3 regions of the Alkalibacillus sp. S2W genome follow, and region 3 is predicted to be linked to each of the others. Evidence: riboswitches for the same ligand, from Rfam matches in the RefSeq annotation. Region 3 holds a riboswitch; each other region holds the start of a gene.
What was found. Region 3 has a riboswitch for S-adenosylmethionine ahead of ACKXGF_RS06095 (5-methyltetrahydropteroyltriglutamate--homocysteine S-methyltransferase). Riboswitches for the same ligand answer to the same signal wherever they lie in the genome.
Positions count from the first base shown of each region.

Region 1: another riboswitch for S-adenosylmethionine. It lies ahead of metK (methionine adenosyltransferase); the one in region 3 lies ahead of ACKXGF_RS06095 (5-methyltetrahydropteroyltriglutamate--homocysteine S-methyltransferase).
Region 2: another riboswitch for S-adenosylmethionine. It lies ahead of ACKXGF_RS10985 (methionine ABC transporter ATP-binding protein); the one in region 3 lies ahead of ACKXGF_RS06095 (5-methyltetrahydropteroyltriglutamate--homocysteine S-methyltransferase).

Region 1 is NZ_CP177234.1:1,989,942-1,999,858, reverse strand. It holds gene ACKXGF_RS10660 (hypothetical protein) at 1-525, shown strand, start outside; gene ytkD (RNA deprotection pyrophosphohydrolase) at 552-1,025, shown strand; gene pckA (phosphoenolpyruvate carboxykinase (ATP)) at 1,219-2,814, opposite strand; SAM riboswitch class I at 3,016-3,121, shown strand; gene metK (methionine adenosyltransferase) at 3,337-4,536, shown strand; gene asnB (asparagine synthase (glutamine-hydrolyzing)) at 4,731-6,614, shown strand; gene ACKXGF_RS10635 (gamma carbonic anhydrase family protein) at 6,674-7,186, opposite strand; gene ACKXGF_RS10630 (lysophospholipase) at 7,260-8,057, shown strand; gene ACKXGF_RS10625 (tetraprenyl-beta-curcumene synthase family protein) at 8,062-9,132, shown strand; gene ACKXGF_RS10620 (class I SAM-dependent methyltransferase) at 9,163-9,726, opposite strand.
Region 2 is NZ_CP177234.1:2,057,399-2,067,315, forward strand. It holds gene ACKXGF_RS10975 (MetQ/NlpA family ABC transporter substrate-binding protein) at 1-393, opposite strand, end outside; gene ACKXGF_RS10980 (methionine ABC transporter permease) at 451-1,119, opposite strand; gene ACKXGF_RS10985 (methionine ABC transporter ATP-binding protein) at 1,109-2,137, opposite strand; SAM riboswitch class I at 2,222-2,333, opposite strand; SAM riboswitch class I at 2,425-2,533, opposite strand; gene ACKXGF_RS10990 (TlpA family protein disulfide reductase) at 2,631-3,059, shown strand; gene ACKXGF_RS10995 (thioredoxin family protein) at 3,442-3,774, opposite strand; gene ACKXGF_RS11000 (toprim domain-containing protein) at 3,778-4,134, opposite strand; gene gcvH (glycine cleavage system protein GcvH) at 4,213-4,596, opposite strand; gene ACKXGF_RS11010 (arsenate reductase family protein) at 4,667-5,026, opposite strand; gene ACKXGF_RS11015 (acyl-CoA dehydrogenase family protein) at 5,144-6,922, opposite strand; gene ACKXGF_RS11020 (acetyl-CoA C-acetyltransferase) at 6,947-8,122, opposite strand; gene ACKXGF_RS11025 (3-hydroxyacyl-CoA dehydrogenase NAD-binding domain-containing protein) at 8,156-9,917, opposite strand, start outside.
Region 3 is NZ_CP177234.1:1,111,259-1,121,175, forward strand. It holds gene ACKXGF_RS06045 (S1C family serine protease) at 1-1,021, opposite strand, end outside; gene ACKXGF_RS06050 (hypothetical protein) at 1,034-2,215, opposite strand; gene ACKXGF_RS06055 (DUF1659 domain-containing protein) at 2,626-2,847, shown strand; gene ACKXGF_RS06060 (DUF2922 domain-containing protein) at 2,863-3,087, shown strand; gene ACKXGF_RS06065 (YvrJ family protein) at 3,154-3,285, shown strand; gene lepB (signal peptidase I) at 3,339-3,848, opposite strand; gene ACKXGF_RS06075 (aspartyl-phosphate phosphatase Spo0E family protein) at 4,135-4,338, shown strand; gene ACKXGF_RS06080 (aminotransferase A) at 4,347-5,510, opposite strand; gene ACKXGF_RS06085 (hypothetical protein) at 5,590-5,943, shown strand; gene ACKXGF_RS06090 (PLDc N-terminal domain-containing protein) at 6,061-6,270, shown strand; gene ACKXGF_RS06095 (5-methyltetrahydropteroyltriglutamate--homocysteine S-methyltransferase) at 6,557-7,657, opposite strand; SAM riboswitch class I at 7,754-7,851, opposite strand; gene ACKXGF_RS06100 (SCO family protein) at 7,913-8,506, opposite strand; gene ACKXGF_RS06105 (metallophosphoesterase) at 8,643-9,512, opposite strand; gene fadH (2,4-dienoyl-CoA reductase) at 9,676-9,917, shown strand, end outside.

The sequences.
Region 1 (9,917 bases), 880 kb from region 3:
GCATTACTCGTACTTATTCCTTTTTCATATTCACAACTTAATGCAGCACCAAGTCAATACCAAAGTTCAGAACAATCAAATATAAATTTTGAGGAACGTGAACGTGGCGAAGTTAAATTAGCAAACAAAGAAAATCCACAATTGAGTAAAGGTGAAGTTGTTCAAGCAACGAGCAGTTTCATGGATCAATTGATTCAAGATACTAGTAGTCAATATGAAGTGAAAAACTATGACTCAATGAAAGCATATAAAGAAAGCTTCAGTGATTTAGCAGAACCGGAAGTAGTTGACAAATTCGTGGATCGTTATTACGAAGAACGCGATGGTAACCTTTATATCATCCCAACGGAAACACCAGCATGGTTTCAAATTGCCGAAGATTATGAACAAGAAACAACAGAAGATGGAAACATTCTTATTACACAAACAAATCAAACTGAGCTTGATGGAGAATATACAATTAAGTTTGAACTTCAATTGAAGGATAGCGGTCAACCGTATATAATGGATATACAGTACGAATAAGAAAAGAGATAAAGGACCGTGTTCCAGTGGAAGTTTTTAAGGATTATTATAATAATACCGTAAAATTCGTTAAGGGTCAGATGCCGTTTTCGAATAGTGCAAAGCATGTATGGGTCATTGCTCGTTATCAAAATAAATGGTTATTAACACAACACCGTGACCGTGGAATAGAGTTTCCTGGTGGCAAAGTGGAACCAGGTGAAACAGCTGAAGACGCAGCTAAACGTGAAGTTTACGAAGAAACGGGTGGCGTTATTTCAACATTAACGTTTATCGGACAATATTATGTTGATGGTAAAGGTGGAGATATTGTAAAAAATGTATACTTCGCTGATGTCCATTCATTAGATGAGCGAAAGCATTATTTTGAAACGGAAGGCCCTGTATTATTAGACGAATTACCGAAGAATGTAAAGAAGAATAAACAGTATAGTTTTATGATGAAAGATCAGGTATTGAAAATTTCTTTAGAAGAAGTCAATAAACGCTTTTTATCATAAGCAAGGTGGAATTGTTCGCGTTAAACAATTCCACCTTTTTTATGTGATTTATTCGTGATGGTGAGTTTATTGAAATCGATGGAAAAATCGTGTCACTCAATGGAAAAGGCATTTAGCATGTACCATCTTCATATCAGGACATAAAAATCCGAACGAACTCTTGAAAGAATTCGTTCGGATCAAGTTGAATCATTTATGAGTGTTTAAATGTAGGGCCTGCTTCTGCGATGTCTTTCGTCACATAATTGAATTGTTTGAAGTTATCGTGGAAGTTAACCGCTAATTCCTGAGCTTTCGCTTCGTATGCTTCGTCATTGTTCCATGTTTTCTTAGGGTTAAGAACATCACTAGGAACGCCAGGACAAGTAGTTGGCATGTATAAACCGAAAATGTCATCTTGGATGTAATCGACATTATTTAACTCGCCTTCGAGTGCTGCATGCACCATAGCTCGTGTATGGCTTAATTTCATGCGCTCACCGTCGCCATAAGCTCCACCAGTCCAGCCTGTGTTAACTAGGAAAACTTGCACATCATGTTGGTCAATCTTCTCGCCTAACATTTTAGCATAATTTGCAGCAGGTAGTGGCAAGAAAGGTGATCCAAAGCAAGCTGAGAATGTTGCCTGTGGTTCAGTAATACCGCGTTCAGTACCAGCTAACTTACTCGTATAACCACTTAAAAAGTGATACATAGCTTGTTCTTTTGTTAATTTACTGATTGGAGGTAACACACCGAATGCATCTGCCGTTAAGAAAATAATAGTGTTAGGGTGACCTGCAATACTTGGTTCAACAATATTGTCGATATGGTCAATGGCATATGCCGCGCGAGTATTTTCCGTTAAATTCGTATCATCATAATCTGGTAAACGAGTTTTCGCATCAATCATGACATTTTCTAATACGGCTCCAAATCGAATCGCATTATAAATTTGCGGTTCTTTGTCAGCTGATAAGTTAACCGTCTTGGCGTAACAACCACCTTCAATATTGAAAACGCCGCTTTGTGACCAACCGTGTTCATCATCACCGATTAAACGACGGTTCTCATCAGCAGATAAGGTTGTTTTTCCTGTCCCTGATAGGCCGAAAAATAAAGCAACATCGCCTTCTTCACCAACATTGGCGGAGCAATGCATCGGTAAAACATTTTGTTTCTCGGGTAACATATAGTTCATCACGGAGAAAATCGATTTCTTAATTTCACCAGCATATTCTGTTCCACCAATTAAAACAATTCGATGCTTGAAGGAAACAATAATAAAAGTTTCTGAATTTGTTCCATCCGTTTCTGGGTCCGCTTTAAAGTGTGGAGCAGAAATAACCGAGAATTTGGTTTCATGCTCTGATAATTCCTCAGCACTTGGACGAATGAACATCTGATTAGCAAACAAATTATGCCAAGCAAATTCTGTGATCACTTCAATGGGAAGGCGATGTTTTTCATCGGCTCCAGCAAATCCTTTAAAGGAAAATAGTTGGTCACGTTCAGCTAAATAATCCGTCACTTTATGCAAAAGATTATTAAATACGCTTTCGTCTATAGGTTGATTAACCTCGCCCCAATCGATGCGATCTTTCGTCTCTTCATCTTCAACGATGAATTTATCCTTGGGTGAGCGACCAGTATAATGGCCAGTTGTTGCTCTGATGGCACCAGTTGAGGTTAAAATTCCTTCATCACGTGCTAAAATATTTTCAACTAGTTCCGCAATGGATAAATTTTTATCCGTCTGATTAGCGTTTGATAATTGTGATACCAGTGTATCAGCTTCAATAGTTTTCATTACCAGATCACCCTTTATATAAAATATGTATTTATGTATATGACATAATTCGTTATTAGTATAACACATTTTATAAATTAAACCACACTATTTATAAAATTTTTACACGGATTTTAGTGAAATCTTGCCATTACTAAATGAAGGTGTCAAAAGTTGACACGAAATAAGCCTCACGTTATGATATAGCAGTAAACGGTATTTCTCTTATCCAGAGTAAGTGGAGGGAACAGGCCCGATGAAGCTCGGCAACCATCACATTTGTGACAGGTGCTCATCCTGATGCAAGGGGACCCTTGGACGATAAGAGCGAAAGGCTATACATACCTTTCCCTTGTCTAAATTGGGAAAGGTTTTTTTATTGGTATAAGGTTTGTTTGTATTGAAACTATGAATTAACTTTATTCTAACAGAGCCGATTATCGAAAATAAAGCAAAACTATAAAGGAACCATGAAGTGAACCCATGCTTTGTACAAAGGGTATGAAATCCGTTCCATTAAACAAATGAGGAGGATCTCTAGTTATGACGAAACAACGTCGTCTCTTTACATCTGAATCTGTGACAGAAGGCCATCCTGACAAAATGTCTGACCAAATTTCCGATGCGATTTTAGATGAAATCGTTTCTCGTGATCCCAATGCACGCGTCGCCTGTGAAACGACGATCACAACAGGACTAGTCTTAGTATCAGGTGAAATCTCAACATCAACCTATGTCGATATTCCGACGATTGTGCGTGATACAGTAAAAGATATTGGTTATACGCGTGCTAAATATGGCTTTGATTATGAAACATGTGCTGTATTAACATCGATTGATGAACAGTCGGCTGATATTGCCCAAGGGGTTGATGAGGCTTATGAAAAACGGGAAGGTCAAATGTCAGATGAAGAAATTGAGTCTATAGGTGCTGGTGACCAAGGTTTAATGTTTGGTTACGCTAGCAACGAGACGAAAGAATTAATGCCACTGCCCATTTCATTAGCTCATAAACTATCCAAACGAATGGCAGATGTCAGAAAAACTGAATTAATCCCATATTTACGACCAGATGGTAAGACACAAGTAACTGTGGAATATGATGAAAATGGAGAAGCAGAACGTGTCGATACGATTGTCATTTCAACACAACACCATCCTGAAATTGACCTCGAACAAATTAAAGCCGATTTAAATGAACATGTGATTAAGCCTGTTGTATCAGAGAACTTAATTGATGATAAGACGAAATTCTTCATTAACCCAACAGGTCGATTTGTCATCGGAGGTCCTCAAGGTGATGCTGGACTGACAGGACGTAAAATCATTGTCGATACCTATGGGGGTTATGCTCGTCATGGTGGCGGTGCCTTTAGTGGTAAAGACGCGACTAAAGTGGACCGATCAGCGGCTTATGCGGCACGTTATGTGGCGAAAAATATTGTCGCAGCTGGACTTGCTGATCAATGTGAAGTTCAATTAGCTTATGCGATTGGTGTGGCTCAACCAGTGTCAATTGCTGTTGATACGTTTGGAACAGGTCAAGTTTCAGAAGAGAAATTAGTCGAAGCCGTGCGCGATACGTTTGATTTACGCCCGGCAGGTATAATAAAAATGTTAGATCTCCGTCGTCCGATTTATAAGCGAACGGCAGCTTACGGTCATTTTGGCCGCTTAGATGAAGATTTCACTTGGGAGAGAACCGATCGAGTCGAAACATTAAAATCAAAAATCCATCAATAGGTTATTGGTTTAAGCTATCAAACTTAAGTTTGGTAGCTTTTTTAAGTCTTTTGCCAATTTGTGTGTCTGCAATGAAACCTAAATGCACAGAAATCCGTCAGTTATAACAGGAACAATTTAGTAAGTTTTAACAAGGGTGGTAAGACTGCGGTTGTATAATTGTTCTAATTATTGACGGAAGAGAGGATTGCAGCATGTGTGGCTTCATTGGATTCATTAGAAACGAAGAAACTGAATTAACTGAACAAGCTAAGGATTTTATTAAACAACAGAATGACATAATTACCAACCGTGGACCTGATGATGAAGGTTTTTATTTTGATGAATACATATCATTTGCATTTAGACGGTTAAGTATTATTGATCTTGAGGGCGGTCACCAACCGCTACCTTACGAAAATGATCGTTATTGGATCGTTTATAACGGTGAAATTTATAATTATGTGGAATTAAGAACTGATCTGATTAATGACGGTTATGTGTTTTCCACAAATTCGGATACGGAAGTAATCTTGGCCATGTATGCGAAATACGGTGAAGAAGCATTTAAGTATTTGCGTGGGATGTTCGCTATTTTAATCTGGGATAAAGAAGAAGAGCTCTTAGTAGGAGCAAGAGATGAATTTGGAATTAAACCATTATTCTACAGCCGACAAAAAGAAGGGGTTTATTTTTCATCTGAGAAGAAGAGTATCGGTTTAGCAATGGAGCAGCAGGTCGTCGATGCAGAAAGTTTACAACATTATCTAAGCTTTCAATTTGTACCTGAGCCAAAGACGATGACAGAAGGTATTCATAAAGTGGAGCCAGGTCATTCGTTTAAAATGAAGCCTGGTGACGAACCAGTATTCAAAAGGTACTTTCATGCTCGATTCACACCAGTTCAGACAGAAAAGAAAAAACTAATGAAGCAAATAAGAGATGTCATGTTTGATTCAGTGAATGTTCATATGAGAAGTGACGTACCAGTTGGGTCATTTTTATCAGGGGGCATTGACTCTACCATAATTGTCGCAATGGCAAAGGAATTAAATCCTAATATCAAAACTTTTTCAGTTGGGTTTGAGCGAGAAGGGTACTCTGAAATTGATGTGGCACAGGAATCTGCTGAGGAGCTTGGCGTTGAGAATATTTCTTATGTCATTTCTGCAGAAGAGTACGTCCGAAAGCTACCCAAGATTATGTGGCATAATGATGATCCTTTAGCTGATCCTGCTTGTGTTCCCCTTTATTTTGTTAGCCGAGAAGCATCAAAGCATGTGAAGGTTGCTCTTTCAGGGGAAGGAGCAGATGAGTTATTTGGTGGTTATAATATCTACCGTGAGCCAGAATCTTTAAAGGTTTTTGATTCCATTCCAGGACCAGCAAAAGAGCTGCTACAACGTGTGGCTAAGGTTATGCCTGAAGGAGTGAGAGGAAAAAGTTTTCTAGAACGCGGGACGACCCAATTATCAGATCGATATATTGGAAATGCGAAAATGTTTGAAGAACAAGAAAAAAAGAATTTGTTAAAACATTATGATGATCAATCAACTTATCAAAACTTCACGAATCCCTTATATCGTGAAGTAGAGAATGCTCACCCAGTGAATCAGATGCAGTATGTTGATATACACACATGGTTACGTGGTGACATCCTTTTGAAAGCTGACCGTATGACGATGGCGCATTCTCTCGAACTAAGGGTTCCATTTCTAGATCAAGAAGTCTTCCGTGTAGCGAGTTCAATCCCGACTGAATATAAAATTGCTAATGGGACGACTAAGTCAATATTGAGAGAGGCGATGGAAACAGTTGTACCTCCGCATGTGCTGAACAGGAAGAAACTTGGATTCCCTGTACCCATTAAACATTGGTTAAGACTCGAACTTTACGATTGGGCGATGGTACTAATCCGCAATAGCCAGACAAGTCATTTACTAGACAAAACGGTGATCGAAAAAATGTTAACGGCTCATCGAGAAGGTAAGAATGATTATAGTAGAAAGATATGGACTGTACTTATGTTTATGTTATGGCATCAAATTTTTGTGGAAGGTGTCTATGATATAACGGAATTACAGAAAGAAGAATCATAAGAAAGCAAGCTTATTATGAATTAAACATAGTAAGCTTGCTTTTCTATTATTAAGAGGATTTATTCTTGGTTTTGTTTATAAACTTGTCCTTTATCAACATAACTTTTACGGATTCGGTTCATTTCCTGTATATCTTCATCCGTAATATCACGAATGACTTTTGCTGGTCGACCAAATGCTAGAGTGTTGGCTGGAATGGTTTTTCCTGGTGGTACCAAGCTTCCTGCTCCAATGAATGCATTCTCGCCGATTTCAGCTCCATCTAGAATGGTTGTCCCCATCCCGATTAATGCATTTTCGCGTATTTTACAAGAATGTAGTAATACTTGATGGCCAACTGTGACACCATCCTCGATTTCTAAAGGCATATTAGGACTCTGGTGTAACATACTCTGGTCTTGAATATTGACGTTTTCACCGATTATGGTTGGTGAAACATCACCACGGATCACCGTTTTAAACCAAATACTACTGTAGGCCCCAATCGTGACATCCCCTGAAATAACAGCATCATCAGCTATGTAAGCCGTCTGATCAATAGATGGGAATTGTTCATAATATGGTAAAATCATGTTTGTCCTCCTAATCGCAATTTATGGTAAGATAATTATATCAAATATTTCGGAAATTTTGGGAGGTCATCACATGGTCATTCATAAAAGTCGGGAAGGAAAAGCTGTCATTGTGATTGTACATGGAGCGTTCGAGCATTCTGGTCGTTATGAATGGCAGATTAGTCAGTGGAATGAAGCCGGTTATCATGTGATTATAGGTGATTTACCGGGTCATGGTGAATCAAAAGGTAAACGTGGTCATGTCGATTCATTCGACGAATATATTAAGACCGTACAAAAGTGGCTAGATGAAGCGAAGTACTTTGAATTACCCGTTTATTTACTCGGTCATAGCATGGGTGGTTTAATCGTGATTCGTACTTTGGAAGAAACGAAAGAATCTGTGACAGGAGTTATATTATCTTCTCCGGGGCTTGGTTTGCAGACGGTTCCGCATAAACCAGTTTATCACCTTTCAAAGTTGCTTGATAAAATCATGCCATCCATTCGGTTTAAAACGAATGTTAAGCCACAACTCGCAACAAGAAACGAAGCTTTTCATATAAGAGATGAATCCGATCCGCTTTTTTTACATAAAGTTTCTGTACGGTGGTTCCATGAATTCGAACGTGGTATTGATCAAGCCTTTAATCAAATTAGATATTATCCTGATCTACCAACTTTATTCATGCAAGCTGGAGAAGATAAGCTTGTCTCGGTATCAGATGTTGAGAAGTTTTATAATAAACTAGCTGTACAAGATAAAAAATATATTTTTTGGCCAGACTTGTATCATGAGGTCTTTAATGAGCCAGAAAGAGATGAAGTATTTAAAGTTGCCAAGGATTTCACGGATGCCTTATTACCTAGAGATCAGGAGGGTTCGTAACGTCATGAAAACACCGACTTCGTTGTGGCAGGTGCTAAACGTGTCTTATCGAAACCTGTTCCCAGAAGTAAATCGTCAATTAGCCTATTGGCGGAAAAAAGCTGAAAGTATACCAAATGAGGAGTTAAGAACACAGGCGCTTGCTAGTATAGAGGCTAAGACTTTCCATTGTGAAGGTGGTTCGATTTACGCTAGTTTAGCGGGAGGTTCTTGGCGTGATGCAGTTCGTTTTATAGTGGCTTATCAAACAATCAGTGATTATTTAGATAATTTATGCGATCGTAGTTTATCCCTTGATCCTGAAGATTTTCGCCAATTACACGAAGCACAATTGGATGCCATTCGGTTCAACTCAGATTATGATAAGAAAAATTACTATCAATACCGAGAGGATCAAGATGATGATGGTTATCTAAAGGACCTCATTGCAGAATGCCAAACGGTCATTACACAAATAAATCACTACAATGTGATTCAATCTGATATTGAACGATTAGCTTCGCTTTATGTAGATTTACAAGTACATAAACATGTCACGCATGAAGAGCGTGTCTCTCGGTTAACGATGTGGTATGAAAACGAAAACGCTGATCCTGATTTAAGTTGGTATGAATTTTCGGCGGCTACTGGGTCTACGTTAGGCGTTTTTTGTATCGTGTCATATGGTTTAGCAGGTCAAAACCGTGCCCATATGATGAGAGAGGCATTATTTCCATCCATGCAAGGGTTACATATTTTATTAGATTACTTAATTGATCAGCGTGAAGACGAAGTGGAAGGTGACTTAAATTTTGTTTGGTATTATCAGGACGAGCATGAGCGCCATAATCGGTTAAAACAGTTTATTCAAAATGCTAAAAAAGATTTGCATGGTATCCCTGATCAAACGTTTCACCAATTAATAGTTGATGGATTGGTAGGCTTATATCTATCTGACCACAAAATGCTTGAAACTAAAGAGCAAAAGGAAGTGGCAAAATCTTTATTGAGTGAAGCGGGGTGGCGCGCTAAAGTGGTTTATTTTAACGGTCGTACTTACCGTCGATTCAAAAAATTACGAAAAATCAATTCATGAATAACGCTTTTAGACTAATCGCTAAAAGCGTTATTTTTTATAAATTCCAACGACAAAGGGTGCGTTATTACTTCGATTAACCATGTGGTACATAGCAACATCCATTTTGGCAGCAGGCTGCTTTTGCAGGTGTTGGATTAATAAATCTTTTTCAATTCGTCCGGAGTCATGCCCAGGATATATGACGATCACGATCATCCGATGAGGCATCAATAGTTCAAATAAACCATCAATGGCTTGTATCGTTGAGTCTGCTTGTGTCGTGATGGATTCATCACCACCTGGTAAAAAACCTAAGTTGAAGATAACCCCACCGATTGATGAGATACCTTTATCCATTATGTAGTCCTTTGCCTGCTCATGCCCTAATTTAACGGATGTAATATTGTTAATATCGTTTTGATTGATCAGAGACTGTGCATGATCGATAGCTGATTGTTGTATGTCAAAGCTATAAACATGACCGCTAGATCCAACTTCTTGACTTAACGCGACGCTATCATGCCCGTTACCTAGTGTGGCATCGACAACAATATCGCCTGCTTTTACTGAGTCACTGAGCCATTGGTGTGCGAAGGGGATGATTTGTTTCATGATTTCTCTCCTATCTTCATTAGTAAACAATATTCATCATAACATGGTAGAAGGATTGTAAGGAAAATGAATAACAAATGGATGAAAAGTGTAATGGTAATGTTTTAAAATAGAAGCTTGAGAAGAAAGTCCGAACACTCACTTGACAATTAGCATATGCTTGAGTAAACTATGATTGAACTAATATTAAT
Region 2 (9,917 bases), 950 kb from region 3:
ATTGCTAATATCATCAATATTTTTAGAATAAATTCCCATCGGCTCAATATGAATGCCACCAAGATTTACGAAATCATAACCTGCTTGTTCTTTTTGATCCTCTAAATAAGGAATGTGCTGAAAGTAGTTCGCGTCTAATGTCCCATCTGCTAACGCTTCGTTCGGTAATATATAGTCTTGGAATGTTTCAATTGTTAATTCAATACCTTCTTCTTCAAGAAGTGGTTTCGCTTCTTCTAAGACTTCTGTGTGTGGCACTGGTGTAGCACCAACTGTTAATTCAACCGGTCCATCACTGTCACCACTTCCGCCACCTTCAGCTTCTCCTGTTCCACAAGCTGCTAATACGGCTACTAATAATAATGACGTTACAAATAAAATACCTTTTTTCATGATAAAACTCCCCTTTAATTTTTTATTTTATATCATAACGAGTAGAACACTCATTAATTACCGATGATCAATTCGTTTCGAGATCCAATCACCAACAAATTGGAAAATGAAGACAATGATAACTATAAAGATAGTAGACGCTAGCACGACGTCAGTATTACGTCGTTGGAATCCTTCCATGTAAGCAAGATCCCCTAAGCCTCCAGCACCAATCACACCAGCCATGGCGGTATAACTGATTAACGCAATTGCTGTAACGGTGATGCCAGAAATAAGCGCTGGCATAGATTCTGGAAGCAACACTTTGAAAATAATCGTTCGTGTTTTAGCTCCCATTGCTTTGGCCGCTTCAATCACACCTTTATCGACTTCTTTTAAACCAATCTCAACAAGCCGTGCATAGAACGGTGCTGAACCAACAATTAGTGCTGGTAATGCGGCATTCGGCCCACGAATCGTACCAATTAAAAAGTCCGTGAACGGAAATAAGAGTAATATTAAAATGATAAACGGAATCGCACGAGATACGTTCACGATGATTGCGACAATTGAATTCAATGGTTTGTTTTCCCATAGATTCCCTTTATTCGTTAAATAAAGCAATAACCCTAGTAGGATTCCTAGAATAAATGTGCCTAATACTGAAATAAATGTCATATATAAGGTCTCATAAGTAGCAACCCACATCTTATCCATTTCGACGTTTGGAAATATATTAGTCAACATAATCGATCACCTCAATTCCCACGCCAGTTGTCTCAACGTAATTCATCACGTCTTCAATCGTTTCTGGCTCTCCTTGAAATTCAACATAAAGTGTGCCATAAGCACCTTCTTGAGTCGGTGAGATCGACCCTTGTAAGATATTAACGTTAATATCAAATTGCTTCGACACATCGCTGATTAATGCCCGTTTCGCATTATGCCCAACAAAGTGTAACTTCACTACTTTGGAACGATCATCTGATGTAATAAAGTCCTTTAACTCTTCCACTGACCCTTCTTGAGGATTTAATTGTTGAACAAATCGCTTCGTCGTTTTCGATTGCGGGTTCATAAAGACATCTAAAACATCACCCTGTTCAACCACATGTCCTTGCTCCATCACGGCTACACGATGACAAATCTTTTGAATGACATGCATCTCATGCGTAATGAGAATAATCGTTAAATCGAGCTTTTCATTAATCGAAACGAGTAATTCTAAAATGTCATCCGTTGTCTCAGGATCGAGAGCTGATGTGGCTTCATCACATAACAATACTTTCGGGTCGTTCGCAAGTGACCTAGCAATCCCTACACGTTGCTTCTGACCACCACTTAATTGAGAAGGATAAGAATTTTCACGTCCTTTAAGCCCCACTAATTCGATGAGCTCAAGCACTTTTTCTTCACGATCAGCCTTTGGCACACCTGCTATTTCTAATGGAAATGCAATATTCTCAAAAACCGTTCGTGACCATAGTAAGTTAAAATGTTGAAAAATCATCCCGATTTTCTGCCGTTCAAGACGTAATTGCGCCTTACTGAGATCCGTCATATCTTGACCATTTAAAATAATTTCACCATCTGTCGGATCTTCTAGGCGATTGATTAATCGGACAAATGTACTCTTTCCTGCACCGCTATAACCAATCACCCCGTATATATCACCTTTTTCAATATCGATGGATACATCATCAACGGCTTGTACGGTTTGATCTTTTGTTTTAAAGGTTTTAGACAAATTATTGATCTTTATCACAGTTATGACCTCCTTGCTGCCAAAATAAAAAACCTTTCTGCTCCAATAAGAGAACAGAAAGGTTTGACGAATTAACCAATTGTTCTCTTATCTTTCAAAGCAAAATATGCTTTGAAGGAATTAGCACCTATCATGCCTCATACATGACGGTTGCTGGGTTTCGCAGGGCCTGTCCCTCCACCTCTCTTGATAAGAGATTTTAATGCATTATTCTTTTTATACGTTAATCTGTTAATGTGTTAATCACAAAAAAACTTTCTTGTAAGAACAAGAAAGAGGTTTACTCGATCTTATCTTACAATGCTTTCACATTGCAGGAATTAGCACCAATCATGTACGCTACATGACGGTTGCCGGGCTTCACAGGGCCTTTCCCTCCGCCTCTCTGGATAAGAAGTTTGTTATTCAACTTGCGATAAATTGTATGTTAGCATAGGAATAGATAATCGTCAAATACAACTTCAAAGAAAATTTCAATAAAAGGATGATGAAGATGAAAGCACCAACATTTGAATTGCCTTATTTAGATAACCCTGATCAAACGTTTAACCTTAGTGATGTAATAGGTGAAAAAGTGATCGTTCTCACTTTTTGGGCATCATGGTGTCCAGACTGTGCACGCGACTTGCCGAAAAAAGAACAGTTTTATAAGACGATGCGGCATAATAATATTGAAATGATGACAATCAATGTAACTGGCCGCGAACGTGATATGTCTGAAGCGCATAAATTCCAAGAACAATTTTTAACTCAGCCAGTCCTACAGGATCGTGGTCGAGAAATTTACGATTTATATCAAGGTGATGGTGTCCCGACAACCATTGTGATCGATTTAGATGGTAATATTGTCGGTCACTTCGGCGATAAAGACGACTTTGTTGAAGTCATTAAAATCATTGGCGATTACTTCCCAGCTCAATAAATCATTAAAAGCCCCGAACTTATCAGGTGAGTTCGGGGCTTTTAACGTTTAAGCTTTTATAGTTTTATTTTAATTTGATGTTGAGTTATAATCTCTTAGTTGTTGAATTGTGAGTAGCGTTGGTGTCGACATTAGTCTTCTGGGTCGTCGATGTTATAGTGCGTGTCTCGAGACCCCGCTGTGATACAGTGATACAGCGAAAAAGGCGCATGATACAGCGCAATTGGCGCTCTATACAGCGAAATCTCTCCATTATACAGCGAAACCATCGCTTGATACAGCGAAACCCCAACACATACAGCGAAACTAAACTATACACCGATAGCGGATCACAATTTCAACAACGGACTTTATCAAAGTTTATTGAATAACAATAACAGTTTTACGTTTGTTGCGTCTCTTCTTTAACTAAATAAGGTCCCATCTCTTTCAATAAATACGGTACAGAATTAAACGTATAAAGTCGCTCAACCGCTTCACCTTGTTTTACCACAAGCAAACAAGGCACACTTGTTATATTAAACTCTTGCATAAATTCTGGTGCAAGCGTCGCATTTAATTCATAAAACTTCTCATCTTCTAACGTATCTTCAATATAACGCAACATCCGTTTAGCCACTTTACACGTGCCACAAAATGGACTATTCACAAATAACAAATGATGCTGCTTTTTATTAACGATAAACTGGGCCTGTTTGCCATTTACTTCTTGCATAATTTATGACCCCTTTAAGTATTTTACCTTAACTTTAAAATTAGCTGCTTGTAAAATAGAGGCTACCACATGTTCAGGTGTATCTTCAACTTGACGGTACTGAGTTTCCGTAAATAAATTCTCTGCATGAGATAACTCTTGATTCAACTGCTTCCGTAATTTCCGGCCAGGTTCATCTTCATCGGTAAAAATATAAACTTCTCGGTCTAATAAATCATAGTTTTCAATCAGTTCATCTAAAGCGTAAACGCCAATCGTACCAAACGTACAAAGAATATCTTCTTCTTGCTCTAAGACGCGCTTGAGTTTATAACGATCTTGTTTACCTTCTACAATAATTAAACGAGATAATGATTCCATCTTATTCACCTAAATTTGTTCTGAGTTAGAAAAGACTGATCTCGTGATGAAGATCAGTCTTTAAAACGATTTATTTAATTATTCATCATCTACCATTTGTTGATAAGCATCAGCATCCATAAGCTTGTCCAAGTCCGTTTTATCTGATACTTCAACAACAACCATCCACGCTTGATCATGTGGTGATTCGTTGACTAGTTCTGGACTATCTTCTAGCTCTTCATTGACTTCAACCACTTTACCAGAAACAGGTGCGTATAATTCTGAAACTGTTTTAACTGATTCAACACTGCCAAATGGTTGATCTAATGTTAGTTCATCGCCTTCTTCTGGTAATTCAACGAATACAATATCGCCAAGCTCATCTTGGGCGAATTCTGTAATACCAATGCGTACACGGCCACCTTCATCTTTCACCCATTCGTGTTCTTCTGAATATAAATATTCTTTCGGTAAACTCATGCGATCCCCTCCAAAATTTCAAAATCATAATTTTATCATACAATAAAGTTAACTATTATGCATTAACAAGTTATGAATTCCACGTTTCATCAAATGTATCTTCATTAAACCCGACTGTGACTTGTTGACCATCTGTTACAATTGGTCGTTTAATCAACATGCCATCTGACGCTAATAACTCAATTTGTTCGTCTTCAGACATGGATGGTAAACGTTCTTTCAAATTAAGCTCGCGATATTTCTTACCTGAGGTGTTGAAAAATTTCTTAGTTGGTAAGTCACTACGTTCAATAACCTGTTTTAATTCTGTTTGATTTGGTGGATTGTCCACAATATGTACTGAATCGTACTCCAGGTTATGTTCATCTAACCATTTAAGTGCTTTTCGGCATGTACCACATTTAGGATACTGATAGACCGTTAAACTCATGTGATTCCCCTCCTTAATCATTCTCATACATTTTAACATGAACAGTTATTAAAATTGATAATTTTGCATAAGCAATCCGCATGGTCATGACCATGCGGATTAGCTTGAACAAACTAATTATACAACGTATTTCTCTTCTTCAACTAATTGTGAGGCAATTTCACGTTTCTTCGCAATCACATTCACATGGTCACGACGCGTTAATTTGCGTAAAGCAGAAAGCATCATGCGAAGGTTATCGCCTTCTTCTACAGCAATTAACGTTTCTTTTGCGTGTGCTTCAATGTCATTCAATGTTTCTTCGACAAAAACTTGCGTGTATAGAAGTTTTTGACGAGCTTGGGCTTCACCATCTTTTTCAATTGCTTTTTCAGTACGTAGCACAGCAGACTCCATATTATAAATATCTGCTGCAATATCAGCAATATTAGACAGTAACTCTTGCTCATTTTCTAGTTTATCTTGATATTTCTGAGCCGCAATTCCAGCAGCTAATAAACCAATCTTCTTCGCATTACCGACAAGATATTTCTCTTGAGCTAATGCTTCATCACCTGGCGTTTCAGGCATCATTGACATTAACTCATTTTGTAAATTCGTTGCTTTTTCTAGTAATGGAAGTTCACCTTTCATCGCTTTCTTCATGAACGTTCCAGGTACGATCATGCGGTTGATTTCATTTGTACCTTCGAAAATACGATTGATACGTGAATCACGATAAATGCGCTCCACTTCATATTCTTGCATAAAGCCGTAACCACCGTGAATCTGTACCGCTTCATCGGCTGCGAAATCAAGTAGTTCAGTTGCCGTATATTTATTCATGGAACATTCGATCGCGTATTCTGCAATCCCTTTCGCAACTTCTGACCCGTCATTTAACTCTTCTTTTGATAACTGACCGAGTCGAGATTCGAATAAACCAACTGTACGGTAAACTGCACTTTCATTGGCATAAGTTTTCGTTGCGACACTTGCTAATTTTTCTTGAATTAGTGGGAAGCTTGAAATTGGTGTTTGGAACTGTTTACGTTCGTTCGCATAACTTGCCGCTAGCTCGAGTGCGCGTTTTGCACTACCAACACCACCGATTGCTAGTTTATAACGACCGACGTTTAAAATATTAAACGCAATCACATGACCGCGACCAATTTCGCCTAAAACGTTTTCGACTGGTACTTCAGCATCTTCTAATACTAATGTACGCGTTGAAGATGATTTGATCCCCATCTTCTTCTCTTCTGGTCCAGTTGAAACACCTGGGAAGTCACGTTCGATAATAAAGGCTGTGAAGTGTTCACCATCAATCTTTGCATAGACAACGAAAACGTCAGCAAAAGCTGAGTTCGTAATCCACTGCTTTTCACCATTCAATACATAGTGAGTACCCGCTTCATTTAATTTAGCTGTAGTCTTCGCACCTAACGCATCAGAACCAGAACCAGGCTCAGTTAACGCATAAGCAGCAATTTTTTCGCCTGTCGCTAATGATGGCAAATACTTTTGCTTTTGCTCATGATTTCCGAAGAAAACGATTGGCAGTGAACCAATTCCAACGTGGGCACCATGAGTAATTGAGAAACCACCAGCTAGTGACATTTTTTCTGTTACGAGTGATGACGTGATTTTATCAAGTTCTAACCCGCCATATTCTTCAGGGACATCAATGCCTAGTAAACCAAGTTCCCCTGCTTTTTCAAGTAGTTTAACAGACTTATCAAATTCATGATTTTCTAAGTCATCTAGTACTGGCCATACATCATTTTTAATATAATCTTCTGTCGTTTTCGCAATCATTTTGTGCTCATCAGTGAAATCTTCAGGTGTTAAGACGTCTTTCGGCTCAACATCCTCGACTAAAAATGATCCACCTTTAAATACCTTTTCTTCTATCATAATAAATCCTCCCCGATTCTAGAATTATAGTAATTCAAACACACCAGCAGCACCCATGCCGCCACCAATACACATGGTACAGACGCCATATTTCACGTCACGGCGTTTCATTTCGTGAATAAGTGATAAGGTTAGTTTCGTACCCGTACAACCAAGTGGGTGTCCAAGCGCAATAGCCCCACCATTAACGTTCACGATGTCTTCATCTAAACCTAATTCACGGCAAACTTGCAGTGCTTGTGACGCAAAGGCTTCATTTAATTCATACAAGCCAATGTCATCCATCGTTAAACCAGCTAATTCTACCGCTTTAGGAATTGCCTTAACAGGACCAACACCCATGACTTCTGGTTCAACACCTGCGACTGTAAACGAATGGAATTTCGCCATTGGTTCTAAGCCTTCTTGTTCAGCTTTTTCCCGGTCCATGACAAGCACAGAAGCTGCACCATCACTCATTTGTGAGGCGTTACCTGCAGTCACAGATCCTTTAACATTAAAGGCTGGTTTTAAATTAGCTAAACTCTCGACACTCGTGTCTGGACGGACACCTTCATCTTGTGAAACAGTAAAAGTACGTTCTTGGACTGTGTTATCCGCTCCAACTGAACGATCCACAACGTCAACAGGAACTATTTCGTCATCAAACTTACCTTCTTTAAGGGCTTGAGCAGCACGTTCATGACTACGTGCAGCAAATGCGTCCTGTTCTTCTCGTGTTACACCATAACGATTGGCTACCTCTTCAGCAGTATGCCCCATATTCATATAATATTCTGGTGCTTCATCAACTAAAGTCGGGTTCGGACGAATAACATTTCCACCCATTGGGATCATCGACATCGATTCAGCTCCACCAGCAACAATCGTATCGGCATACCCAAGCATGATTCGCTCTGCTGCGTATGCAATACTTTGTAGACCTGAAGAACAATAACGATTGATCGTAATACCAGGAACATCATGGTCTAGACCTGCTAACCCAGCAATTTGTCTCGCCATATTCATACCTTGTTCTGCTTCTGGCATTGCACATCCAATAATGACATCGTCAATTTTTCCATCGTAATTATTAGCTCGTTTTAAAGTTTCTTTAACTGTTGTTGCGGCTAAATCATCTGGGCGCGTATGCGCAAATGAGCCTTTATTTGCTTTTCCGACAGGTGTTCTTGCACCTGATACAATAACTGCTTCTCTCACAATAGAACCTCCTCTTCGGTTGGATTTCACCACTTAGTTACGTAACGGCTTGCCATTTTGAAGCATATGCATCATACGCTCTTGTGTCTTTGGTTCACTAACTAAACTCAAGAATGCTTCACGTTCTAAGTCAAGTAAATATTGCTCGCTTACTTTCGTTCCGTATTTGATCTTGCCACCTGCTAAAACGTGAGCAAGATGACTGGCAATTTTAATATCGTGATCTGATGCATAACCACTTAATTGTAATTGTTTGGCACCAAGCATCATCGTCGCATAGCCTGGTTCACCAACAACTGGGATCTTCTCTTCTTTTGGCGGTTGATAACCAGCTTTATCAAGGGCTAGTACTTTATTTTTCGCATCATAAATTTGATGATCGCCATTAAAGCTAATTGAATCAAAGTCATCTAAAAAGCCATGTTCAACTGCTTCAGCAGCTGATGTTGACGTTTTACCAGTTGCAATTTTTTCAAATACATCATTCGCCACTTTTTGTAAATCCAAGTCAACACCTTCTGGAAAGCCGCGTAACTGATTTAAATAGAACTCTTTGTTACCACCGCCACCAGGAATTAAACCAACACCAGCTTCGACTAAGCCCATGTAAGTTTCTGGTGATGCTTGTTGACCTGCTGCTGGAAGGACGATTTCAGTTCCTCCACCTAATGTCATGCCAAATGGCGCAGCAACAACAGGCTTTTCATTATATTTAATACGCTGCATCGCTTGCTGGAATTGCTTAATCACCATCTCGATTTCAAAGAAGTTAAACTCTTGTGCTTCCATCAAGATCATGGCTAGGTTAGCACCGACGCAGAAATTCTTACCTTGGTTACCAATCACGAGTCCACGGTAATTCTGATTCACTTCATCAAGTGAGTCATTAATCATTTGAATAACGTCCATGCCAATTGAGTTATTCTGTGATGTGAATTCAAGTAACGCGACATCATCACCTAAATCAATTAAACTAGCACCACTATTTTGTTTAATGACACCCTTAGCTTGTTTATGAAGTTTCAAATCAATTTCTTTTTCGTTAACCGCTTTTTCAACGTATTCACCATTATGATAGAAATATAGCTTTCCGTTCTCTGTTTTATAAAACGATTCGAATCCTTGATCAAGCATCGATTTAACCCAAGCTGGTACTGTAGATCCTTCTTCTTCCATGCGTTCGGTCGCTTTTTTAACACCAATCGCATCCCACATTTCAAATGGACCAATTTCCCAACCGAAGCCCCACTTCATCGCATCATCAATCTGTGTGATATCGTCAGCAATATCACCTAGAAGTTCAGCAGAATAGATTAAGGTCGGCTTTGTAATATTCCATACGAGGTCACCAGCACGGTCGCCTTTGGCAGATACAAGTGCTTTCAACTTACGTTTTGGACCTTTTTCTTGTTTCGCTGCCCCAGATGCATCTGTCTTCAGTTTTTGTTGCTCTTGTTCATATTCAAGTGTTTCAGGGTTTAGCTCATAGATCGTACTACCCTTTTTATCTTTATGTTTATAGAAGAAGCCTTTACCTGTCTTCGCTCCAAGCATGCCTTTCTCATTCATTTGTTTCATGAATTCAGGCACTTCAAAGACTTTCTTCTCATCACCTTCTACTTGATCATACACGTTATTGGCAACATGAATGAACGTATCAAGTCCAACAACATCTAATGTTCTAAATGTTGCACTTTTCGGTCGGCCAATCATTGGACCTGTAACTGAATCAACTTCACCGATACTATAGCCACCATTAAGCATTTCTTGTACGGTCACAAGCAGACCATAAGTA
Region 3 (9,917 bases):
CAACGATGGTTGCTTTGTAGTCACCAATATTAGTGACTTCACGATTGGTAACATCAATTTCAATTGAATTGACAACACTTTCACGGAACTCTTGATAGTCTTGTGATGTTTGCAAATCACTACCTAATAAAGAGTATGCCGCAAAGTAATCACGAACATTTAATGTTTCATAAAAATAATCAATCAAATAAAGCCCATCTTCTTCTAGGGTTCCCGGACTGATATCTTGATACATCGTTGGGTCACCATCATAATTCAAATCTTCTTCACTAGCTGTGTCTGACCACATAGAAACTCGATCGAAGATTTGTGCAATTGGGATACTGAAGCCGATCGTACCTTCATTGGTTGCTGCTGAGTTAATCCCGATAATTTTGCCTGTTTTTTCATGAATAAGTGGTCCACCACTATTACCCTGAGAGATATTAGCGGAAATTTGGTATAAATTATTGTATTCATATTGCTCGACTGACATATTGCGATCTAATCCAGAGATATGCCCGAGGGTCACTGTGTTTTGAAAGCCGTGTGGGCTACCAACTGCGATAATTTCATCTCCAATACTCGGTTCGAAGTTCGGATCAACTTCTAGTGTCGCACTATTAGCTAATTGTGGAACTCGAATTACAGCAATATCTTGTTGACTACCAATCCCAATGACAGCAGCTGGATATGTCTGAGCTTCAGACGTTTTCACATAGACGGAATCAGCGTCTTTAACTACATGAGCATTCGTGATAATGTCACCCTTTTCATTGTAAACAAATCCTGAACCTAAATTAGAGCCATCAGGACCAGTTGTTTCGATTTGAACGACGTTTTTTTGTGCTTCATGAATGATTTCTTGTAAATTATTTGAGCTAGTATTTTCATCTTGTGCTACTGTTTCTACTAAATTCTCTTGCGAAGCCAAACTTGTTTGTTCCCAGTTATTGTAATAGGATAACATCGCTATTGTGCCAATAATGATAATGGCGACTGAGAGAACAAGTGGTATGTTTTTAAGTAATTGATATTTCATTTGAATTCACCTCTATTCGGCTTCTTCAGGGTCTAGGTACCACGTGATTTGATCCACGTTTACATTTATTTCTTCAGCTTCAAAATCTTCAGGTAAATCGCTATGGGTATAATCAATTTGACCCGTTTCATCAGGTTGTAAAGTATCAGGGTAGGCAAACACTTCATTAGTTAACACTTCATTTTCATCTCCATCATTCAATGTATAAGTGATGGAGACTGAGTGAATGGGACGTGTTGCGACACTTTTGACTGCACCTGCCACTTCAATTTCATCGAATTCATTAAGTGATGCATTGATTTCTACCATTTCTACTGCATTATTTTCGTTATGTTCTTGTTCCAATTCATATTGAGATAAAGCCTGTTCAATCCGTTCTTGTTGCTGTGTTTCAAAATCAGACTTTTGATTTTCTACAGTTGATTGTAAGCTTGTTAACTGTTCGTTTTCAGGTGCATAACGTAGCCCATCATCAATTAATGATAAAGCAGCTGAAAACTGATTAGTTTGCAGCATTTCGTTTGCTTCGTTTGATACATGATTGACAATCCGTTCACGAATTGTTGATTCCAATTCTCCTGCTTCTTCGTGTTCAAGTGATTCAGCTTGCCAAATTAAGATTTTCAGTTCTTCTAGACCTGGATTATCTTCTAAGCGTTGATTAATTTGACTAACCCGAATTTCATTACGCGTGTTCATGATCGTATCAAGGATCTGGTTAATGATTTCACCGTCATAACCACTGATATCATTTTCAGCTTCTTGAGTTATTTGTACGGCTTGCTGGAAAGCTCCTTGTTTCATAAGGGTGCTAGCGTTTGTAAGTTTTTCAGATACGTCTAAAGCTGTATTCATAAATTCTTCATTTGTTTTGGCAGCTTCTAAGTTAGGATTATACGTTTGTGCTTTTTCGAACTGACCTTGCGCTTTAGAGTATTGACCATCTAATGCATAGTCGACACCTTCATTATATAACGATTGAGCTCTGGAATTATTATATTCTAAATAGAAGTGTAATCCAATGGCAGTTAATAATACACAAATTAATGTCACTAATGGTGTGAACCACCAGCGGTTAATACGATTAGGTGATCGCTTACGATCATCAAAATCTTTAGGTAATTGTGCGCCACAGATGACACAATATGCTTCGTTTTCTTTTGTTTTTGATCCGCAACGTGGACAGTACATCATTATTTGATCACCTAATAATTCCTTTCTATATTGTAAATTTTAACATGTGACAAGTGGATTGAGAGAGGGTTGAAAGAACTAATTGTTACAATTTATTCACAATACTTAGCAATTGCTTTTGTTTTTGATACTTATTCTATTCAAAAGGAATAATATTTGCTAGAATATAAATAGTTCATTAAACGAAACATACTCGTTAAGGAGGTGCCTCACGATGGAAGCAATTGATGTAACAATGGGCATTTTATCAATCGGAGTTCTTGTTTATTTTATTGGCAGTTGCATTTTTGATAATGTGAAGCACTAAGTGTACTCAATTTATATGACGAATTGGAAGTGTGAAATGTTGCATAACATTTCACACTTTTTTTATTTTCACTCGATTATAAGGGTGAAGGGAGGTTGACAACATGGCAGAAAAAATTGATAGTCAACTGCAATTAGTTTATCAGACAGGTTTAGATGAAGAAGGGAATTCAATTTTTCAAACGCGTCGTTACAACAATGTAAAACCAGATGCCACAAACGATGCTGTAATTGCTGTCGCTCAAGTATTATCTAATTTATGTGATGATTCACTTTCTGAAGCAATCAGACAAGATGATTCATTATTAGTTGGAACACAAGGTTAAAGGAGGGAAAAGTAAATGAGTAAACGTTTAGAGTTGAAATTTCGTAATGAAGAAGGACGAATGGCAACAGTTAGTATTGATAACCCTAAAGATCCGGTTGACCCTACTGAAGTAAAACAAGCGATGGACACCATTATCGCAGAAGGTATTATGACATCGGGTGGTTCTACGATTACAGCTATTGAATATGCACAAGTCGTGGAACGTCAAGTCAATCAAGTCCCATTAGACGAAGCATAATAAATAAGGTGGCGTATCAGTGATGCGTCACCTTTTTTCTTAACTGAAATAGAGGAGGTAGACATATTGGCTGAAGCTTGGATTAGTTGGGTTCCTGATGTTGGTTTTCCAATTCTTGTTACGTTTTATTTATTACATCGAATTGAAAATAAACTAGAGAAACTCAATAACTCAATAAAAGCAATTCCCCAATCATAATGAAAGGCCCCATTCACTTGAGTATCACGTGGATGGGGCCTTTGTTAATCGTATTACCTTGTTAATGAAAAATGACTGAATGGGAATATGACAATTTCAGAACGTCCGATGACATCATTTTCTTTAATTAATCCCAATCCATTTCGACTGTCTTTACTCACATCACGGTTATCACCCATGACGAAATAATGGTTTGCGGGGATTTTTCTTTCCCCGAAATTACCCGTTCCCTTTAATTCTTCTTCAGTTAAATAATCTTCATCTATTGGCTTACCATCTATAAACAGTTGATTATTTTCAGCTTTAATCGTCTCATTTGGCATGCCAACAATACGTTTGACGTAGTTTTTATTTGGATGTTCAATAATGACAATATCTCCACGTTCTGGCTCGTCTAATAAATAAACAGCCTTGTTAAAAATGACACGTTCGCCACTTTCTAAAGTCGGATCCATGCTAGCCCCTTCGACAACCGAAGTTGCAAAGACGAAAGACCGTAAAAAGAAAGCAATAACAAGGGCTATAACTATCGCTTTTGTCCATTCCCAGATTTCTCTTTTCAATGGGTTTCTTCCTTTCTAGCTGATTCAAAATAAACGCTTATCTTTTTATCTTATCATAATCATAAAAAAATGACAGTATAAAACGAGGTGGAAGTCGAGCTAACTATGATCTAATAGTGATGTCCAATTTCATGAAAGAATTTTCATGATTAAGTTTCAAAGTTTATTTAAAGGGTATTAATACAATAAGTTATAGTTAACTATAGTTCTTTTGGCTTTTGACAATACTGTAATTAAGTCATAGAATATATATTTTGATGCTAATTGTTACAAGGAGGACCATTAGTTGAAAAAGGATAAAGAATTAATCGAACTTGAACATAAAATTGAGATCTTAAGGCAAGACATGATTAATGTTGCTGCTAAATACGGTTATACTAGTCATGAATCCGTCCGTTTGTCACAAGAACTAGATAACTTATTGAATCAATATACAGAGAAGACAGGTTCTACTAAAAAAACACATTTAGACAATAGCACAAGTTATTAAAAGTTCACTTAACTGTGCTCATTGTCGTTTAAAAATGCTTCTAACCGATCTAACCCTTCTTTTAAAACTTCTTGGCTATAAGCATAGGACAACCGCATGTAGCCCTGTCCGTACTCACTAAATGCATCACCAGGTACTAAAGCTAACCCGGCTTCGTCTACCAAGCGTAACCCAAGTTGAAAGGACGTTGTATTTTCTAGTTGAATTTTAGGAAATACATAAAAAGCTCCTTCAGGCTCAACAACATTGACCCCCATGGATTGTAGACGAGTTATGACATAACGACGTCTTTCTGCATATGCATCACGCATCACATCACTATCATGCTTTCCTTCTGTTAATGCTTCTAAAGCAGCATATTGACTAATTGAAGTCGCACAAGAGACGTTGTATTGATGGATTTTCAACATATGCTGTCTAATAGAGCGATCTGCTAATACATACCCTATTCTAAAACCAGTCATAGAATGAGATTTAGATAACCCTTGAATAACAATCGTTTGTTCGCGAATTTGATTAAACTGAGCAATGGAAACATGTTCTTGTTTGTAAGTAAGTTCGCTATAAATTTCATCAGCCAAAATAAAGATAGGATGATCTTTGATGACTTCAGAAATATCGTGAAGTTCTTTTTCGCTTAATGAAACCCCTGTTGGATTAGAAGGATAAGGCATAATAATACATTTAGTTTTTTCAGTTAAGTTAGCTTCGATCAGATCAGCTGTTAATTTAAATTCATGATCACGTGTATCAATATGAACGGGATTAGCTCCAGCCAAACGTATGAGAGGCTCGTACCCAGGGTAAACAGGCCCTGGTAGGAGTACATCGTCACCAGGTTCTAATATTGTCCTTAATGAAATATCAATCGCTTGTGAAGCTCCAGCTGTTACAATTATTTCGTCATTTGGATCATACTGTAATTGATAGCGTTCTTGGGTATAATCGGCAATCGCTTGTCGTAATTCAAGAATACCCGCGTTCGGTGTGTAAACGGTCTTGTTTTCATCAAGTGCATGTTTCGTTGCTTCTTTTATATGATCTGGCGTTGTGAAATCAGGCTGCCCTATTGTAAGTGAGACAACATCCTCTTTTCCTGATACTAAATTGAAAAATTGACGGATCCCTGAAATTTCAATGTCTTTGACGTTTTGATTAAGTAAGTGTTCCATTGTATTCCCACCTTGTAGTATTCATTAGGTTTAAAAGTTAATAGCTCCGCTTATGCTGATAGATAAGGGAGGGACGATTATGTTTTCAGAATGGATGATTTATTTAACTGCACACTGGCAAGCAATAGGGTTATGGATTGTGTTGATTGGTTGCTTAATTAGTTTGACATATGCTGTTATTGTTCGCTTTTTAAAATTACCAATTAGTTTCAGCTTGCTATACTGGATGAGTATGGCTACTGCTTTTATGTTCGTGTTATTAGCTATATACATATTTAATCATACTGTGATTAATGATGCATCACAAATGCGGCAAGTTGTTTTAACGCTTATAAATGCCAGTTTCTTAGTTGGTACTGCGTTTTTAATTTTAGGGATTATAACCTATTTGTCTGATCGGTTTAAATATAAACAATCATTAAAAGGTAAATGAGCTGGGAAAAGTGTATCATAGAAACCAAATGGTCAAAATAAGCTTTTATTAATAGTCATCAATTATTTCATCTTATCTATATATTTTATATAATTTAGAAAAGAGGGGAGAGGTAAGATGATTTTAGATTTTTCTATTTTCGCTATCATTATATTTTTACTTTTTGGTTTAGGGTTATTAATTTTAAATATCGTAACGAGTATATGGTCGTACCGTGATGCTAAACGTAAAGGTAAAAGTAATGAATATGCTATGATCGTTTTATTTGGTACGTTGTTTTTACCTGTAATGGGGTTCATAGTGTACTTAATCATTCGAAATGATTGATGTTAAAAATGGGATGAGACAAAAGGATACTCAATTGTACAAAAAAGGAATGTATGAAAATCATAATAGTTAATCACTTATGAAGCGGAGGCAAAACACGTAGACGCCTGCGGGAATAGCACGTGTCTCGAGACCCCGCAAGCCATGCTTTTGGGCTGAGGAGGCTCGAGCCGTGCCCGCGGCAAGCGAAGTGTTTTGATGGAGCGTCATTTAAGCAGAAAACCCGAACGATTTAATTAAATCGTTCGGGTTTTACTTTGCATTATTAACTTTTGTCTCAGCTTTATTAGTTCGACCATATGTCATTAGCGAGTTGGACGATATAGCTTAATTTTTCCCATTGTTCTTCTTCAGTTAAATCATTACCATGATGAGTCGAAGCAAATCCACATTGTGGACTTAGGCATAGTTGTTCTTTAGATAGGTAGGAAGAAGCCTCATTCACTTGACTGATTATAAGATCGCGATTTTCTAGCTTGCCACTTTTAGAAGTCAATAATCCTAATACAACCCTCGGGCCATCTTCTGGGATGTGTTTTAAAGGTTCAAACCCGCCTGATCGTTCATCATACTCTAGAAAGAAACCGTCCACTTTTTCATAAGCAAATAATGTTGGGGCAATTAAGTCATAGCCACCTGAAAATGCCCAAGTTGAACGATAGTTACTACGGCATAAGTGTGTCGTGACATACAAATCATCTGGTTTGTGTTCTAAGCTGCCATTGACAACACGTAGCGCTAGATCGATAAGGTATTCACGCGAATATTGCCCATCATTAAATGGGATATCAGGTGCTGATAATCCAGCAATGTAGACATCATCAAATTGTAGGTAACGGACACCAGCATCATAAAATGCTTGAATCGCATCTTGGTAGGCTCGAATAATATCTGCTGCATACGTTTCGATGTCGGAATAGATCGATTCGTTTTGAATACCAGCATTAAAAAATTGATTAGGACTTGGAATGGTTAATTTGGCAACTGCTCGACCATTTACAATTTGGTTTAATGTTTTGAAGTCTTCTATAAAAGGGTGGTTAGGGTTAAAAGAAATACGCCCTGTATTACGAACATCATATCGTTCGGTTTCAGTATCGTTTGCGAATTGGAAGCCTGTTTCAGGTACATATCCCTCCATACCATGGAAATGCTCCATAAAATCTAAATGAAACCAAGTGCGTCGGAATTCGCCATCTGTAACAGCTTCTAATCCAATTTCTATTTGTTTATTAACAATGCGTTCAATTTCTTGATCTTCAACCTGTCGTAATGTCTCTTCATTAATGATGCCTTGCTTATAATCAGAGCGTGCTTGGTGAAGCCTTTCGGGTCTTAATAAACTCCCTACATGGTCAGCTCGAAACGGAACCTGATTTTTTGTCATGGTATATCCTTCGCTTTAAAGTATATGTTTGTAATGGATGTGAATCTCCATAAAAAAAGCCTCTTCCTAAGAAGAGACTCGTACGTGTTTGTTCTCTTCTTATCTTCTAGCGTTTGCTACTGGAATTAGCACAGTGTCAAGAACCTGTTGCTGAAGCTTCAAAGGGCCAGTCCCTCCACTTCTCTTGATAAGAATTGTATGAAATTTATTAAAGCACAACTTACATGATGACAAGACCACTGTCAATCACACTTATTAATTAACTGCTTTCAAGTCTTTAATAATATCATCCATTGCCTCATTGCTTGTACCAGAATAAGTCTTAATGACAGTACCTTCTGGATTAACTAAAGCAAATGATGTACCATGGTTGACTTGACTTTCACCATCCACTTTGGAGACGAGTGTATTGAAAGAATTTGCAGCGAAACTTTCGATTTCATTTTGGGAATAGCCTGTTAGAAAATCCCAATTGCTATAGTCGGCATTATACTTATCACCAAAAGCCTTTAATGTCTCAGGGTCGTCAACTTCAGGATCGACACTAAATGAAACAAAACGAACATCTAAATCTTCTTCAGCTGCTGTTTGTTGTAAACCAGCCATATTACCTGTCATAGGGGGGCATACTGTATTACAACTTGTGAAAATAAAATTAGCAACCCAATATTGTCCTTTGAGGTCTTCTAAGCTGACTGTTTCATTATCTTGATTCGTATATTCGAATGATTTAACTTCGACATCCAGCTCGGCTTCCAGTTCACTGGCTGAACTACCATTACAGGCGACAAGAAATGTCAGAATGCCTATGATGCTAAGTGGGATTACCCATTTAGATCGACTGATCATTTTATCAACTCCATTTATCAATCTTATCCGTTATTAATCACGCATTTAAAATTAATTTATACTTATTTTAACATGTTATAAAATAACGGCGTGTGACAGGAACGTGAATGTTTTTACAATTTCTTGACAAGCCACTTTAAGTGGCATTTAGTGTGATGACATTAATCTCAGGCCGGCAGAGAAACCGAAAAGGAAGCCGAGTCGTTCCTAAGCCGCGTGATGTTAACAAATGTAGTGGGCGCTCACCAATTGTTGTCTTACCTTCGACATATTTTTGCCCGAGAAGTGGTGTAATAATATAACCATAAAACGGAATCTGTACTTGGCCACCGTGGCTATGTCCTGATAATTGTAAGTCGAAGTTATAATCTTTGACTTCATCGGCATAATCTGGTTCGTGACACAAGAGTATGTTGAAAGTGTCTGACTTATCGTCTGGTATTAATTGGTTTAAGCGAGGATCTCCTAGTAATACATCGTCAACACCAGCTAGTAGTATTTGACTCCCATTAAGATTTATATTGTCATAATCATTCTGAAGCAAACTGAAGCCACCTTGGTTCATAACTTCTTTTATTGGGTCTGTTCCATAACCACCATGATCATGATTGCCGTAAATCCAATACTGGCCATGCTTTGCTTTTAGATTCGATAAGATTGAAATCAAATCATTATAACTCGATTGACCTATATGAGAAGGGTTATCAAATAAGTCTCCTGTAAAGACAATTAAATCAGGTGATTCTTGATTGACTTTACGGACAATTTTCTTCATGTCCTCTAATGTTAATTGGAAACCTAAATGTGTATCTGTAATTTGAACAATTTTAAAGTTATTAAATTCATCCGGTAAGCGTTCGGATTCAACCGAGTCTCGTTTGATGGTTAACCAATAAGGCTCGATGTCATGAGCGTAATAATAACCACCATAAGCTGCCCCGATGGAACCAAGTGTACCGAAAGTCGCATTTTTTAAAAATGAACGCCTAGTCATTTTATTCCCCATATTACGCCATCCTTTTTGATTGCTTATCGACATTATAGCACGATTAAGGAATGTTCAAGAGTGATAGCAAGTAGTTTTTGAAAAAAGGACAAATATTCGTTACAATAAATGAAAACGAATGAATATTCATTCATTTTAAAATTTGGGGAAAAGGGTGGTTTGTGTGAAGGATGAAGTAGTCATTGTCACAGGTGGTTCGAATGGAATGGGCAAGTATATGGCCAAGAAGTTTGCTCAAGAAGGTGCGCATGTTGCTATTACGGGTCGAAATGAAGAAAAGTTAACGCAAGCAAAAGAAGAAATTGAAGCGACTGCAACTGGCAATGTTATGGTCGTGCAAATGGATGTGCGCCAGATAGAAGATATCGAGAGAATGGTGGAGGAGGTTCATCATAAATTTGGCCG